Regions from separate parts of the Oceanobacillus sp. HCA-5259 genome, predicted to be linked through region 3. Evidence: riboswitches for the same ligand, from Rfam matches in the RefSeq annotation. Region 3 holds a riboswitch; each other region holds the start of a gene.
What was found. A riboswitch is a leader RNA that binds a small molecule or an ion and turns the genes downstream of it on or off. The one in region 3 is predicted to bind thiamine pyrophosphate.

Region 1 (5,438 bases), on a different contig from region 3:
TCGCCCGGACATTCCCCTTATATATAAATTTCCCTGTCCAAAGAAAAGCACCAGTATCGCAAGCAAACCTGTACCAGTCAGAAAAGAGATGAGTGCACCTTCAATCGTCCCAATTCTCCGACCCAGTGAGGCGTTGACGGACGATTGACTGCCTACTAAAAGCCCACCCATCATCATACTCATTTGCTTTACCAACTAAACTAAATGTCATTTCATTAATACCCAACCTCAACGACTGCATTCACAATATACATTAAATCATTTTCATCCTGTTGATCTTCAAGGAAAATACCGCTCGTTGTCGCCATACCTCCAGCAACGGTTTCTACCGTTACCGTTCCATAAGGAAGCAAACTTTTAATTTTTTCATGGTCAAGCTTTTCCTCGTCTTTTGGTACAGCGAGCTTAACGTTCACCCGCATATTGTTCAAGTCTTGACTTGGCAGCATTTTCCTTATTCCTGGCATGGAATTATAATGGATCGCATCCATAATCGCACGTTCGGCAGCTACATTTATGTCCTGGCCGTGGAGATCAATTCCCATTCCTGCTTCGATAAATAGAATTTCTTTCAATTATATTTCCCCTTTCCATTGTTTTTTTACTTCAACTGCGTGAACAACTTCTGCAAATGTTCCTTGGAGTAACTCTAATGCGTCGTGATGTAGTTTTTCATTATCCGAGACGACACAATTAGAGGGAACCGTTACGAAAAAATCTCTCATAGAAGCATCACGAGCAGTCGTGTCAATACACACATTCGTGTAAGCTCCAATAATCGTAAGATGGCTTATACCATTTGAGCGTAATAAAAGCTCAAGATTTGTATGGACAAACGCACTATACCGATGTTTTACGACAACTTTTTCTCCTGGAAGCGGAGTGAAATACTCATGAATTTCCGCTCCCCAGCTTCCAGGTTCACAGTAGGATAAATTACTTTTCTGATTGCTTCGGCCGAATCGTTCATTTGCAGAAGGGGATTCCGTCCAAGCACTATGTTCCGAGATCACATGAATCACTGGAATCTCACATTCTCGTGCTGCTTCTAGCAAATCCTTCATCTGTTTCATTTTTTCATAAAAAGCATGAATATCTTTCCCGCGTTTACCTGCGGTGCCTTCCGGATGGCAAAAATCATTTTGTAAATCGACTAGAAGTAGAGCTACGTTCCCGTTTGTTGTATTCATTCTAAATCTCTTGCAGCTTTTTATACGTATTCACCGTCTCCTGATCCAGCAGATAAAGCTGATCAAGCAAAGCAGGGATGAACGTGCCCGGCCCTTCCGCCTTTTTCATCGCAAGTTCCGCAGCTATCCCGTAAGCTGCAGTCACTTCCACACTCGCCTCATACAAGTCTTCGGCAACACTTAAATAAGGCCCAACGAGAGACGAAAGCAGGCACCCGCTTGCCGTAATATTTTGTAGCATGGTATGCCCATTATTACAAAGACTCATGCGCGTTCCGTCTGTAATGACGTCTGTTTTCCCTGTTGCAATAACAACCGTATCATATTCTTTCGCTACTGTTTGAGCAATTTTCGGATCAATCGATTCAACCGTAGAGTCAGGGCTTTTCATAATATCAAGCGCTCCGCCAAGTACAGAAATTTCCCCAGCATTCGCTCGGATAGCAGCGAATTTCACCTTTTCCAATAATTCATTAATCACTTTCGTACGGAATTTTGTTCCCCCTGCTGCGATGGGATCAAGAATGACTGGAATTCCTTTTTCATTCGCTTTAAGGCCAGCAAGCAGCATCGCCTCGGCCCGATCCTCGGTTAAAGTTCCGAGATTCAATACGACAGCATCCGCATGACTCGCATTCTCCTCCGCCTCTTTTGGTGTATTCGACATGGCTGGAGACGCACCAATCGCAATCAAACCATTTGCCGCAAAATTTGTCGCAACCTCATTCGTGATGTTATAGATAAACGGACTTTTTTCTCGAATTTTAGCAATATAGTTCATGTAAACTTCCTCCTTTTTAGTAAATTGAAATAGATTAAGGGCGAGGTAGTTTTTAAAAAAGAAAAACCACCCCGGGAATTGGAGTGGTTATTAATACAATTTAAGTATGTATACCAACTCCACTTTCCTACGCTAGTATGAACTAGATCAGGTTCAAAGGGATTAAGAAAAAGTCTTATCTCAGCCGACTGGCACCCCTAGTGGAAAAATATCTATTCTTTATGACTAGTCTATCTTATTTTTAATATAAAAGAAAGGGTTTGCGTGCGTGCACCCAAACCCTTTCTTTTATATTAAAAACCACCATATGGCACGAATCCGGGACCGTACTGCCAAAATCCCGGGCCGGGTCCGAAGCCAGGACCGTAACCAAATCCGGCCCCTGGACCGAACCCAGGACCGTATCCCGGTCCAAAGCCAAAACCTGGTCCTCCAGCGATTAAACTGCCACCTAAAAATCCTAGTCCTGCTCCTATTAATCCAGCTGCAAGCGGATCAATACCGCCACCTGGCCCAAACGGACCCGGCGGACGAGCCCGGTGCATTTCTGGATATGGTAATGGCGAATGATGCATCGGTACATGATTTACAAATCCATGCATGTATATGCTCCTTTTCAAGAAAAATTTTATCCTGTTCTTTCCCTTCCCTACAGCCTATGGCAGAGTACAGGAAACCGCACTAGACAAATCCCTATTTTTGACATGAAATTTGGGTCGGAAAACGAGATGAATCCTTTTTCTCAGGTGACTATGCATTCAGAATATCGAAAATACAAATTCCGTGAGCAACATGACAGTATTCCGGACATATAGAAGGTTATCAATCCCTATTGACCAGCTCATTTCGCCTAAGAGGAGCTATCAACGTCAGGATGTTAAGATTCCTAAATACCCCACTTCCCGCTTAAGACTTGCTCGGAAAAATGGTGTAAGACCACGAATAAATGAAATCAATAATAAAAACAATCCCCCAAACCATTGAAATGTTATACATCATTTCATTTGCATAAGGTGATGCCAAGTAATTGTCATCACCAATCCACGAAAGATCAGTCAGGTAATTCATCGCCTGATTGAGATCCTTTATTCCATAGCTCCAGAAAACAATCTGGACGGCTGCGAATATAAGTAAATGGAAAATGGAGCTGTATCGATTGATTTTGGCAATATATTTCGGGTCTTTTTGTCTCCTGATGATTTCTTTATCCCTTTCAGTAAGTAAGTCGATACCGCGCAAATTACCAATCTTCAAGCGCATCCAACGGTCCAACTTCCGGAAATCATTGATGCCAAAAGTGCACGCATACAAAATAAAAATCAAAATAACAATTTGAAACATCGAAATCTCGCCTGTTTCCCGGTAAATAAGGAGAGCAAGCACTCCCTCAACGATAAATAAGCCGAGAAAAGACAGCAGAAAGATAAGACTTAAATTCCGTTTGTTGAAAAAATAGCGGATGACCCCGAATAGAATTAATGAGATAAAGGACAGTATCTCTGCAGCGATAAAAATTTCCCATTGATGTTGGATTAGAAAGGTCATTTGGTGGCTCTCCCCTTTTGGAATTGGTTTAGGTTAATATGAAAAACACTCACTTGTAGTTTTACGGCGGAAGTGAGTGTTTGGTTTCAATGATTGCGCCTATAAATTCTCTTAAAACCATCGGATATGACTAAGTTGTATTTTTAACCTGTCTAGCTTTCTCTTGAATTTCCCCCGTTTATCGGTGATTAGTTGGATTTCAGATTTCAAAGCAATCTTTTCTGCCACGGTTTCGATTGTCAAGTTCTCTGTATTAATCCGTTCCTGGAAAATATCATGCGATAGTCCTGCGATACATCGATTGAAACATGAGGGAAACCCAATATATGAAGGTTGGGATATACAGTCCGTAATAAATCCATGATTCTGTTCAACTAACATTCAGTGGGAGAGGTAAGGATATCCCCACTGAATGAGTTTCACTTTATGGCACGGGTTGCAATATCGGCGGTCCACCTAAAGACGAATCTTTAAGTCTTTTATAAGCAACATAAAAGGAGATCATTGCACCGATAACAAAGAACATGGCTGAAACAAAGGAAAGTTCTTCTAAAGATATTATCTCATTTGAAGAGTTTGTTGATTTTGATTCTTGTGGTGATGACATAATGAGTACACCTCCAAATATCTTTTCCTTCTTTAATGTATTCAAGCGGAGAAAATATTTTACTCTTTTTAAAGGAAGACAGCCTTCAGATAATAACCTACCCGCCGATTGCCTTCCAGCCATGCGAAAAGTATTAATTATAAACTCGTATAAAGATAGGAATAATCATGTTAAAATACTGTTATAGAAAGGTTTTAAAAAAGAGCATTTCTAAGAAAGGAGTTAAAAGGTTATGGATATCCATCTATTCGTCCTAATTTTCACCATCATTTTCATGCTCCACAACCTAGAAGAAATCATGACAATTGAAAAATGGTTCAACAAAACGTATCCAAGAATTCGCAAAAGAATCCCTGCTTTTGTAGAAGAAGAACTCAGGAAATTTGAGACAATGAATGCAGCCAGATTTTCTTTCGTTGTATTTTTACTTTCTATCCCAGTAGCTATTCTGATTGTAATTACAACAATAACTGAGCACTATCTTCTATTTCTCGGGTTAAATCTGTTATTTGCTTTAAATATTTTTACCTATCCCGTACAATCCTTATACTTACGCAGCTATACTCCAGGTCTTTGGACTTCTGTATCACTGATCATTCCTTATTATATTATTCTTTCTTATCATATATCTAATACTGGTTTATTAACATTCAACAATTTATTAGGTGCAGTCGTAATTCTAATCTTGTTTATTCCTATTTTTCTCCTCAGTCATAAAGCAGCAGAAAAATGGAACTAACTCCTCGAGACAAAATTCAACAGTAGCAAATCTTGTCCTTTACTTAGCATCCGACGAATCCAGTTATTCCACTTGTTCTGAGTTTATCGTGGATGGTGGAATTACCGCAATATAATAAAATTTTCACACCAAAAAAACGACAGAGATTATCTAAAAATATTCCCTGTCGCTTTTTATTAGACGAAATGTGCTCTTACTCAATCCCCTCTGCTATTTGCAGAAACAATTCTTTCGGCATTTCAGATTCTTCGCCAATTAATTCAAGAAACACATCTTCATGTTCCCAAGTGAGACACATGAAACCATCATCATCAACCGCCAGATTACCTTCATTACCATTAATAGTGATTGTCTCCGTCTCTTCCCCTTCAAACATTCCATCATAATCCTCTTGTGAAGGATAGATGCTAAATACGAAGCCGTTCCAATCTTCATCCTCATAAATGAGATAGACCATCTCTGACTCATCATCCGAGGAATAATAGGATTCCGTCATTTCATAGCCCTCCGGTACGAATGTAACATCGGGAATCGTATAATCTACATTTTCCTTAATTTCCTCAAGTGACATTTCTT
Region 2 (5,438 bases), on a different contig from region 3:
TTGAAATCAATAATTATTATTTAGAACATGATATTATGCCTGAAAGTTACGGTGCGTGGCAATTTGTAATGGAAAATGAGATGCTGCTTTCCCTTGTCAGTCTCTTTACCATCATCGTTGCTGCCGGTATTCTTGCTAACGAATTCCGCTGGGGAACGATTAAGTTGCTGCTCATCCGACCAATTTCACGGACGAAAATCTTAATATCAAAATATAGCGCCGTACTAATATTTTCATTTATAACGTTTTTATTCGTGCTCCTCTTCTCATGGATTATCGGAGGAATTTTCATCGGCTTTGACGGGATGAATCCTCATATCGTTCTTGAAAAAGGCGATGGAGTGGAATATGTTCCAGTTATTGGGGAGATTATAACCGATTACGGCTTCAGTCTTGTGAACTTGCTCATGATGGCGACATTCGCCTTTATGATCTCTTCCATTTTCAGAAACAGCGCGCTAGCAATTGGACTCGCAATTTTTCTTATGCTAGCTGGAAACCAGATTGTGTTCTTCTTCATAGAACGGGACTGGGCGAAATACATTCTATTTGCAAATACAAACCTGTCCCAGTACTTTAACGGGAACACACCGATGATGGAAGGAATGACACTCGGCTTTTCCGTTACCGTACTAGTTGTCTACTATATTATTTTCGCAGCAATTACCTGGATCTTCTTTGCGAAGCGGGATGTTGCAGGTCACTAACCGTTTAATAAGGTTCCGTCTCAATTGGCGGAACCTTTATTTTAAATAATGCAACGCCTGAAGATGGAGCAGTAACACCGGCCATCGCCTCTTTTTGAAGTATTGGTTACTGAATTAGTTGCATTGCAAGTTCCTCCTTTTTATGGTAAATAGATGATAGAATACCATCCTTGTTTTATAATGCAATCCTCCTAAAAATAACTCCCACAAACAACTCCTAGAAACGCCAAAGCAATCCCCAAAACATACGTCAGCCCAGTGTAAAGGAAAAACTCCCGCTTATTCCCCTTCCTCCACAACACTCCCATCTCAAGTTTCAACGTTGAAAATGTCGTAAAGGCACCAAGAAAACCTGTCCCCAATAAGAGAAGTAATAATTCATCTACCCCTGCACCTATAAGCAATCCGAGCAAGAATGCACCTGTCAGATTGACGAGAAGTGTACCCATTGGTACGGCTTTTTCCGGATCGTTCATCTTCCCCGAAATCGAATAACGCATAATCGCGCCAAAAAACCCACCGACACCAACGATTAATAAATACATCCAGTTCATTTCTCTCCAACTCCCCTACTAACCCGAAAACCAACTTCACACATACCAAGCCCTCCAACCAAACTCACAAAAACATAGACGCACCCAAGTAACATCGACTGATTTTGGAACAACTCAACCGTTTCCACACTGACAGCGGAGAATGTAGTGAACGAGCCGACAAAACCCGTTGTTATCGCTGTTTTCAGCTTTTCATCCAGATGAATCCTTTTAAACAGTCCGTAAGTCAGCCACGCAAGTAAAAAGCTCCCTATCAAATTAACCAATAACGTCGCATAGGGAAAAACATGTTCTGTCATAATTAGAATTCCTATACTATACCGCAGCATCGCACCGAGTGCTCCGACAAGTCCAATATAGATATAAATCATTCATCCAACATCCTTTTTATCACGTATTAACAGTCTGTAATATACCCATCTCTAAACATGAGGGAAAACCAAAATGTTAAGGCGGGCGATATACAGTCCGTAAATCCCTGATTCTGTTCAACTAACATTCAGTGGAGGAGAAGGACCCCCCCCCCCGCTGAATGAAGTTTCACTTTATTAAGATATTAACGCAAGCAACTGTCGCATTTGTAAAAGTCAAAGCAGTTCAGCCATCCTATCAAGCATACATAATGCGCAAAATGGGAGAATAAAACGAGAGATAATTACTACAATTGCTAGCTTGCTTAAATTGTTTCAGGTTGCGAAAATTAAGTTATAATAAATAGTAATATATGCTTGCATCTCTCATCGAATCAGAGTAAAATTTCTATGTTTAGTACAGAATATCATATCACCTAGGAGAAAAAGCTATGAAAAAGAAAGATTGGACATTGACGCTTCTGCTTACAAATATATTCTTTGTATTTTTAGGAATTGGACTTGTTATACCGGTTCTGCCAACTATTATGAATGAACTCGGCATCAGTGGTACTGTTGTCGGTTATTTAACGGCTGCATTCGCTTTAGCTCAATTGATTTTCTCGCCCTTGGCTGGAAAAGCAGTTGATAAATATGGGCGTAAACGCATGATTGTCATTGGTCTTTTTATCTTCAGTTTTTCCGAGTTTTTATTTGGTCTTGGTAAAACAATTGAAGTATTGTTCGCCTCACGAATTCTCGGAGGAATAAGTGCCGCATTCATCATGCCTGCTGTTACCGCATTTATCGCAGATATTACGACGCTGAAAACGCGGCCTAAAGCACTCGGCTATATGTCAGCGATGATTAGTACCGGATTTATTATCGGACCGGGAATTGGTGGCTTCTTAGCAGGGATTGGTACGCGTGTACCATTCTTCTCTGCTGCGGCGTGTGGTTTAATTGTTGCTTTCGTTTCGATTTTATCCTTAAAAGAGCCGAAGTCGAAAACAGACGATATGGCTGATATGACCGAAGAACTCGGCAAAAGTGGCTTGAGGAAAGTGTTTATGCCGATGTTTTTCATCGCTTTTATTGTTATTTTAATATCAACATTCGGTCTTGCCGCGTTTGATTCTTTCTTCAGCCTTTATACTGATCATAAGCACGGATTCACTCCTTCTGACATTGCGATTGCCATTACAGGTGGTGCGATTATCGGAGCGATTTTCCAGGTTGTATTGTTCGATTGGTTAACAAAGTTGATCGGAGAAATCAATATTATTCGCTGGTCGCTCGCCATTTCTGCTATGCTGGTCTTTGCCATGACACTCGCTAATTCTTATTGGCAAGTAATGGCGGTAACCTTCACGGTATTTATTGGGTTTGACCTGATTCGTCCAGCTGTTACCAACTATTTATCAAAAATCGCCGGGAATGAGCAAGGTTTTGTTGGCGGCATGAACTCATTCTTCACGTCCCTTGCTAATGTATTTGGTCCAGTAGTTGGTGGGGTTTTATTTGATATAGATATCAATTATCCGTTTGTTTTCAGCTCGATCGTTATTGTCGTCTGTCTCCTTATCACTATATTTTGGAAGAAACCGGATATTAAAATTGATTAAATACTTTACAAAATACCGAAACATGTATACAATCTGGAATTAGAATAACTGCATATCAAAACATAAGCACTAGGGGAGCTGCGTCATGTGGCTGAGAGGATTAATCCGACCCTTACTACCCGATCTAGATAATACTAGCGTGGGGAAGTGCAGTTTACGAATATTATGTTGTTAAAATTAATGTGTAAACTGCATTCCCCTTAGGAATGCAGTTTTTTTATTATCAATAGGAGGAGATTGGAATGCGTAACAATTGTGGAACTAGTCGAATTGTAGGTTGTCAATTTAGTCTGCACCCGATGAGTGATAATTTTGTTGATATTATTCTATCAACATTAAGTGAGGTTGATACCTCCAAGGTTTGGAAGGAAACAGATGATGTCAGTACGTGTATCCGCGGAAAAATGATCCATGTTTTCGATGTTGCAAAAGCAATCTTCCTACATGCAGCGAATACTGGGGAGCATGTTGCTATGAATGGTACGTTCTCCATCGGCTGTCCTGGTGACACGGAAGCTGACGCGTATATGGATGAAACAGACATACCATTGAACGAAGAAAAAACGAAATCGATCCTCCAAATCGCCGGTTGTAAATTTTCCCTTTATCCAATGGGGCATGAAGATTACATGGATAAAATCTATGAACAAATCAATCTATCAAAGCATCGTAATGTCACGGTTACTTCTACACATTATGCAACAAGATTAGACGGAGACGTTCATGATATCTTCAATGCATTACATGAATCCTTTGAACTCGTCCAAGAAAAAGTCTCTCATGTCACCATGACATTTAGCCTTTCCGCCAACAGTCCTACAAAATAAACCTAGGGAGAAGTGAAATGACAAAGCATTGGAAATTAAAAGAAATTGTTCTCATGTCGATATTAGGTGTCGTCTTCGGGATCATTTACTTAGCATTCTTTCTTGTTGGTCAAGGTATTCGTAATATTCTTGCTCCATTTGGTCTCGCACCGTTTGGGTATGAAATTATTTTTGGCATTTGGTTCATTGTTTCCATCGTTGCAGCTTATATCATTCGGAAGCCGGGGGTTGCCTTTACAGCTGAACTTATCGCAGGAGTTACCGAAGTATTATTGGGAACTGCCGCGGGACCCGGACTTATTCTAGCAGCTGCAATTCAAGGCTTAGGAGCAGAGTTTGCCTTCGCAATAACAAAATGGAAGGATTATCGTTTACGCATTTTAATTCTTTCCGGTGTCTTTGCAGCCGTTTTCAGTTTCACTTGGAATTTATTTTCATCCGGAAATATCGCGTTAGCCCCTGCATTACTTATAGCGATGTTAGCTGTTCGCATCATCAGTGGTGCCCTTCTCGCGGGTGTCCTAGGGAAATGGTTGAGTGACAAATTAGCAAAAACTGGGGTCCTTCGCGGCTATGCCTTAGGAAAGGAGATACAGAAAAAACGTGAAAAAGACGCAGCCTAATCCATTACTTTATGTGGACAATTTCTCATTCGGCTATGAAAATTCGGATAAACCATTACTCAATGAACTGCACTTTTCCTTAAGAGATCATGAGACGACCCTCCTTATTGGAGCAAGCGGTTCAGGGAAAAGCAGTCTAGCTCTATGCCTAAATGGGTTATATCCCGATACAGTAGAAGGCATTTCTTCCGGCGACATCTTTCACCGGGGGAAAAATATACAAGACTATCAAAAAGGAGAGCTCAATCAGAAGATCGGGATTGTCTTTCAAGATCCGGAAAGTCAATTTTGCATGATTACCGTAGAGGATGAACTTGCTTTTACATTGGAAAACAGAAAAATTGCCCCTTCCGAAATGCCTGAGCGCATTTCGGAGGTGTTGTCTGCCGTTGGAATGAATGGTTTTCAAAATCGAAAAATCTACGAGTTATCTGGAGGACAAAAGCAGAAACTTGCTCTAGCAGCTGTTCTTTTATTGGAACCGGAACTATTGATCTTAGATGAACCTACAGCAAATTTAGACCCGGTTTCTCGAATAGAATTTATCCAATTAATTAAACAAATTCAAGAAAAACAAAAGCTAGCTGTGTTTATCATTGAACATCAAATCGAGGACTGGCTGGATATTACCGATCGTATGCTTGTTTTAGGAAAACAGGGTACAATCATCGCAGACGGCAATGCAGCATCCATCTTTGCAAATCATCATTCTTTATTAAAAAAAGAAGGAATATTTTTACCAAAGCAGTTTT
Region 3 (5,438 bases):
GTAATGTCAATATATCTTAATTAAAAAATATTTATTTAAGGATAAATTAACAAAACGAAACCATTATTCAAATACCACTAAATAGACTATCTCAAACTTGTTTTCCGTGTAAATGGATCTTAATAATGCAATCCTTCAGATATTTCGATACAATAATATGGGGAGAAGAAGGAGGAAGAGAAATGAAAGAATATAATCCAACTTGGGATTTGGATTCACTATTTCCAGGAGGAAGTGCGTCACAGCAATTCAGAGATTATCTTGGTCAGATTCGAACGGAGATTAAACAATTAGAAGGCCAATTCACCACATTGGAAGTGGGGGTAGATTCATTTTCCACGATGCTTAGCCAGTTTATAAAGGAATTGGAGAAGACAATGTTCAAACTTCGTGAGGCTGGAGCGTTCGTCAGTTGTTTAAGTGCGCAAGATGTAACGGATGAAGGGGCTAAAACACTAGTTGCTGAATATGGCACACTTTCAGCTTCGTTTAATGGCGTGCTGACAACTTTCATGCAGAAACTTGCGGAAATCCCGGACGAGGAATGGCAAGCAACCATTCAGCACGAAGCGTTACAAGAAATAGGGTATGTATTATCAGAATATCGTAATAAAGCACGGGACTTACTTGCTGTGGAACAGGAAGTGCTGATTAATGATCTTGCTGTCGATGGTTATCATGCATGGAATCAAATGTATAATACAATCGTAGGGAATATGACAGTGGAAATTGAAGGGGAAGAAAAGATAGAGTCCTATTCAATTGGTCAGGCCTCCAATCTGTTAACTTCAAGCGACCGAGCAACTAGAAAGAAAGTATTTGATAAGTTAAACGATGCATGGAATAAACAAGCATCCTTATTTGCACAAACATTGAATCATTTATCAGGTTTTAGACTACAAATGTATAAGCACCGCAAATGGGAAAATGTATTAAAAGAACCGCTGAGTATCAATCGGATGAAGCAAGAAACGTTAGATGCGATGTGGACAGCGATAGCTAATAATAAACAACCTTTTGTCGCTTATATAAATAAAAAAGCAGAACTATTGAATATAGATAAATTAAGCTTCTATGATGTCGATGCACCGATTACCGACCATGTTAAAAAATTGAGCTATACAGAAGGCGCCAAATTTATTATGGATCAATTCCGTTCTTTTAGCCCAAAGATGGCGGATTTTGCTGAGCAAGCTTTTGAAAAACGTTGGATTGAAGCGGAAGATCGGCCTGGCAAACGTCCTGGCGGTTTCTGTACAAGTTTTCCTGATAGTAAGGAAACAAGAATTTTTATGACGTATTCCGGAACAGCATCGAATGTTGCCACGTTAGCCCATGAACTTGGTCATGCTTATCATCAGCATGTGATGAATGACGTTCATGGTCTTAATCAACGTTATGCAATGAACGTCGCGGAAACGGCCTCAACTTTTGCGGAAATGATTGTCGCTGATGCAGCAGTTGAACAGGCAGAAACAGCAGAAGAAAAGAAAGCTTTACTTGAAGATAAAGTTAATCGAAGTGTTGCTTTCTTTATGAATATTCATGCCCGGTTTATCTTTGAATTAAATTTTTATAAAGAAAGAGAAAAAGGTTTTGTCTCACCGGCAAGATTGAATGAATTGATGGTGGAAGCACAGAAAGAGGCTTATCAAGATGCACTCGATGAATATGATCCTTATTTCTGGGCGTCGAAACTTCATTTCCATATAACAGGGACACCATTCTATAATTTCCCTTATACATTTGGTTATTTGTTCAGTCTTGGTATTTATGCCCGCGCAAAAGAGCTGGGAGAGAGCTTTGAAGACGACTATATTGCATTACTGGAAGATACGGGACGGATGTCGGTAGAAGAGCTTGCGATGAAACATTTACAAGTCGATCTTACAAAACCGGACTTCTGGGAAGCTGCAATCGAGCTTTGCATCAAGGACGTCGAAGCGTTTCTTAAACTGTAAATTTGTTTTATAAGTGTACATTAGCTATAATAGGGTTAACGAAAAAAGCATAGAAAAAGCCAACAGGGGGAGCTAATAGCTGAGAGTGGGCAACGAGGATTGCTCAGACCCTTTGAACCTGTTAGTTAGTACTAGCGTAGGGATGATGGTTTTTTGATGGATAAAAAGCAATGTGAGCGGATTCCCCATCAGGAACCTTCCCTTGGCATTGCTTTTTTTGTATTTAAAAAAGTTGTTCAAAATAGCTTATAAAAAGCTTATAAAAAGGGGAGTTATAACGAATGAAGTCTAATAAACTACTATTTTTAATTGAAGTATCAATCTTCACTGCTTTGGCGTTGCTTTTAGATATCTTGCCAATATCGTTTAAAATCTGGGCGCAAGGTGGTTCGGTCTCCTTTGCAATGATTCCGGTGTTTATAGTAGCGTTCCGTTGGGGATTAAAAGGTGGATTAGTATCCGGTTTCCTCTGGGGGATGTTACAGATTGCAACGGGGAACGCATATATTCTGACGCCACTTCAGGGGTTCATTGATTATACACTTGCCTTTACGGTGATCGGTTTTGCCGGTCTGTTCGCAAGACAAGTTCAAGAAGCGGTACGGGACGGGCGGACAAAAGTGTACCTAACGTATATAACGGCGGGTGTACTGCTTGGTTCTGTGTTGCGTTTCCTTGCACATACCGTTGCTGGGGCAGTATTTTTCGGTTCAGCAGCGATTGAGGGACAATCAGTTTGGGTGTATTCGATTATCTATAATTCATCGTACATGTTCCCGTCATTTGTATTGTCAGCAGTGATTGTATTTTTCCTATTCCACAAACAACCGCGCGCATTGCTCAACCTAGCATCAAGCTAAACCGCAATCTATCCGCTCACATTGCAACTGTAAAAATAATGATCTCTCCCAAATTAAGGAGAGATTTTTTTAGTTTAACTGTTTCAAAGTGAATACGTAGATCTCTCCGGCGCAGGAGTCTCAAGGTTTAGGCTGCGAATCTTCAGAGAAGAATTTTCAGCACAACATTATAAAAAAGAATCAATTCGTTCTGGTTGATAATTCGCCCAAAGTCGCTGATAATAGAAGATAATTATCTGAATAGATATAAAAGTGCATACGAAAGGGGAAGTGGAAATGAAGGCATTTGTTGTGGAATATGGAGAATTAAAACTAAAAAGTATGCCCGAACCAAAGCCGGGAAATAATGAAATTGTTGTTAAGCTAAAAACAGCGGGTCTGAACAGGAGAGATCTCTATATACCGAACCGGAGAGGTAACGATAAAGAAGCTTTAATCCTCGGTTCGGATGGAGCGGGGATCGTCGAATCAGTTGGAGCAGATGTTACTCGTTTTAAAGTGGGGGATGAAGTCATCATCAATCCATCACTTAACTGGCACGAAAATAGTGATGCACCACCAAAAGGATTTGACATCCTCGGAATGCCTGATCACGGAACTTTTGCCGAAAAAATTGTGATCAATGAAGAACAAGTAGAAATGAAGCCAGATTACTTAACATGGGAAGAAGCCGGTGTGCTCGCTCTTGCTGCATTGACAGGTTACCGTGCATTAGTGACTAAGGGGAATATTAAAGCAGGAGAGACCGTATTTATTCCTGGAGCAAGTAGTGGGGTGAACACGTATATCATCCAATTTGCAAAAAGCATCGGTGCACGCGTGATTGTTTCTTCAAGAAGTGATGAAAAGTTGAAGCAGGCCCAGGAGATCGGAGCGGATCTTGCCATTTCAACGGAAAGTGATTGGGAAAAGGAATTGGAGAACGAGCAGATTGATCTTGTGATTGACAGTGTAGGTGCAGCAACGTTTAATCGTTCGTTGGACGTATTGAAGCAAGGCGGAAAAATTGTTATTTACGGAGCTACAGCTGGGGATGAAATCGACCTTAACTTACGTGCCTTTTTCTATGGTCAGTATCAATTGTTCGGCTCCACGATGGGAAGTCGTGAAGAGTTGCAACAGGTATTAGCCCATATGGAAAAGCATGAAATAAGACCGATTATGGATAAAACCTTTGAACTGGATGATGCCCAAGAAGCGTTCAATCATCTGGAAGTGAACAGCCAGTTTGGTAAAATTGCTTTATTAATCGAATAGAAATAGGACCGGTAAATTTCCCGGTCCTATTATTTTTATCGGAACTGAAAACCACGGTCTGTAACGAAATTAAGTGGACATCCCCTTTTTCGCCGTCAATTTTGGCTAGGAATATGCCTCCATCTACAATCCGAAAGAATGTTACATTTGCTTTCTAATCCGCTTGAAAAAAGGAGTAAAAGGCAGCAAGCGCTAGCGGTGCGAATATGGTTGTTAATGTTCTTTTGATAACATAAGTGAAAGATCTGTCTGTTACAAAACACTAGGCTTTCGGCTTAAAGAGAATGGCACCGAGAACTCCAAAAATAATTGCTGCTGAAATACCGGCACTCGTCACTTCAAACATCCCTGTAACAACGCCAATCAGCCCGTGTTTCTCAGCTTCAGCCATGGCTCCATGGACTAAAGAGTTCCCAAAACTTGTAATCGGTACAGTCGCACCTGCCCCAGCGAAATCAATTAACGGTTCATATAAACCGAGTCCGTCAAGAATAGCACCTAAAACTACGAGAGTTGTTAATGTGTGAGCAGGACTGAGCTTGAATACATCAAACATAATTTGTCCAATAACACAAATAAGACCACCAATAACAAATGCCCAGAAAAATATCATGAACAAGTCACTCCATTTCAATTGAGACTGCATGTGCAATAGCGGGAATCGAATCCTTTTGCTGAACGCTTAATGGGGAGTGCAAAGAGCCGGTAGCTACGAGTAACATCCGTTTAAACTCTCCTTGCATCATCCGTTTCAGAAAATGCCCGTACATGACAATTGCTGAACAGGCTGTGCCGCTTGCACCTGCTTGAACAGGTTGATCGGGACCGTAAATCGTCATACCACAGTCCACGTATTGCTTATCTTCTAGTTGAATGCCTTGTTGCTTTAATAAATCAAAAGAAGTATTTCTTCCAATTTTACCGAGATCTCCAGTTATAATCAGGTCGTAATAAGTTTCATCTACGTTTCTTTCCTTAAAATGCGTTTGAATCGTTTCCACTGCAGCAGGGGCCATTGCCCCTCCCATATTGAAAGGATCCGTTATTCCCATGTCAACGACTTTCCCAATTGTTGCAGAGGTCACAGTTGGACCATTCCCTTGCTTACTGAGAACGGCACAACCCGCTCCGGTAACTGTCCATTGCGAAGTCGGGGGTTTTTGACTGCCATAATCATTCGGATAGCGGAACTGTTTTTCCGCTGCGGCATGGTGACTAGATGAGCCACTTACAATAAAGTCGGCAAATCCGCCATCAAGTAAAGCAGCGGATAATGCGAGCCCTTCTGTAGAGGTAGCACAAGCGCTGAATAAGCCGAGGTAAGGCATCGCCAATGCCTTGGCACTAAATGTTGTAGGAG

Region 1: it holds a riboswitch for thiamine pyrophosphate, as region 3 does, so the genes downstream of both, thiM (hydroxyethylthiazole kinase) here and thiT (energy-coupled thiamine transporter ThiT) in region 3, are expected to answer to the same signal.
Region 2: it holds a riboswitch for thiamine pyrophosphate, as region 3 does, so the genes downstream of both, WKU33_RS03045 (YkoF family thiamine/hydroxymethylpyrimidine-binding protein) here and thiT (energy-coupled thiamine transporter ThiT) in region 3, are expected to answer to the same signal.

Annotation. Positions count from the first base shown of each region.
Region 1 covers NZ_JBBKBV010000001.1:83,994-89,431, reverse strand. Annotated here, with positions in the region: gene WKU33_RS00425 (DMT family transporter) at 1-183, opposite strand, end outside; gene WKU33_RS00420 (Lin0512 family protein) at 216-575, opposite strand; gene WKU33_RS00415 (cysteine hydrolase family protein) at 576-1,190, opposite strand; gene thiM (hydroxyethylthiazole kinase) at 1,192-1,971, opposite strand; TPP riboswitch at 2,079-2,180, opposite strand; gene WKU33_RS00405 (hypothetical protein) at 2,265-2,573, opposite strand; gene WKU33_RS00400 (hypothetical protein) at 2,878-3,516, opposite strand; gene WKU33_RS00395 (hypothetical protein) at 3,941-4,246, opposite strand; gene WKU33_RS00390 (HXXEE domain-containing protein) at 4,356-4,862, shown strand; partial or broken gene WKU33_RS00385 (SDR family oxidoreductase) at 4,885-4,977, shown strand; gene WKU33_RS00380 (DUF4367 domain-containing protein) at 5,056-5,438, opposite strand, start outside.
Region 2 covers NZ_JBBKBV010000003.1:117,420-122,857, forward strand. Annotated here, with positions in the region: gene WKU33_RS03025 (ABC transporter permease) at 1-707, shown strand, start outside; gene WKU33_RS03030 (CrcB family protein) at 899-1,252, opposite strand; gene crcB (fluoride efflux transporter CrcB) at 1,258-1,632, opposite strand; gene norA (multidrug efflux MFS transporter NorA) at 2,064-3,236, shown strand; TPP riboswitch at 3,298-3,399, shown strand; gene WKU33_RS03045 (YkoF family thiamine/hydroxymethylpyrimidine-binding protein) at 3,479-4,063, shown strand; gene WKU33_RS03050 (ECF transporter S component) at 4,081-4,686, shown strand; gene WKU33_RS03055 (ABC transporter ATP-binding protein) at 4,667-5,438, shown strand, end outside.
Region 3 covers NZ_JBBKBV010000004.1:47,388-52,825, forward strand. Annotated here, with positions in the region: gene WKU33_RS03675 (M3 family oligoendopeptidase) at 183-1,961, shown strand; TPP riboswitch at 2,017-2,121, shown strand; gene thiT (energy-coupled thiamine transporter ThiT) at 2,243-2,821, shown strand; gene WKU33_RS03685 (zinc-binding dehydrogenase) at 3,098-4,078, shown strand; gene spoVAE (stage V sporulation protein AE) at 4,341-4,691, opposite strand; gene spoVAD (stage V sporulation protein AD) at 4,699-5,438, opposite strand, start outside.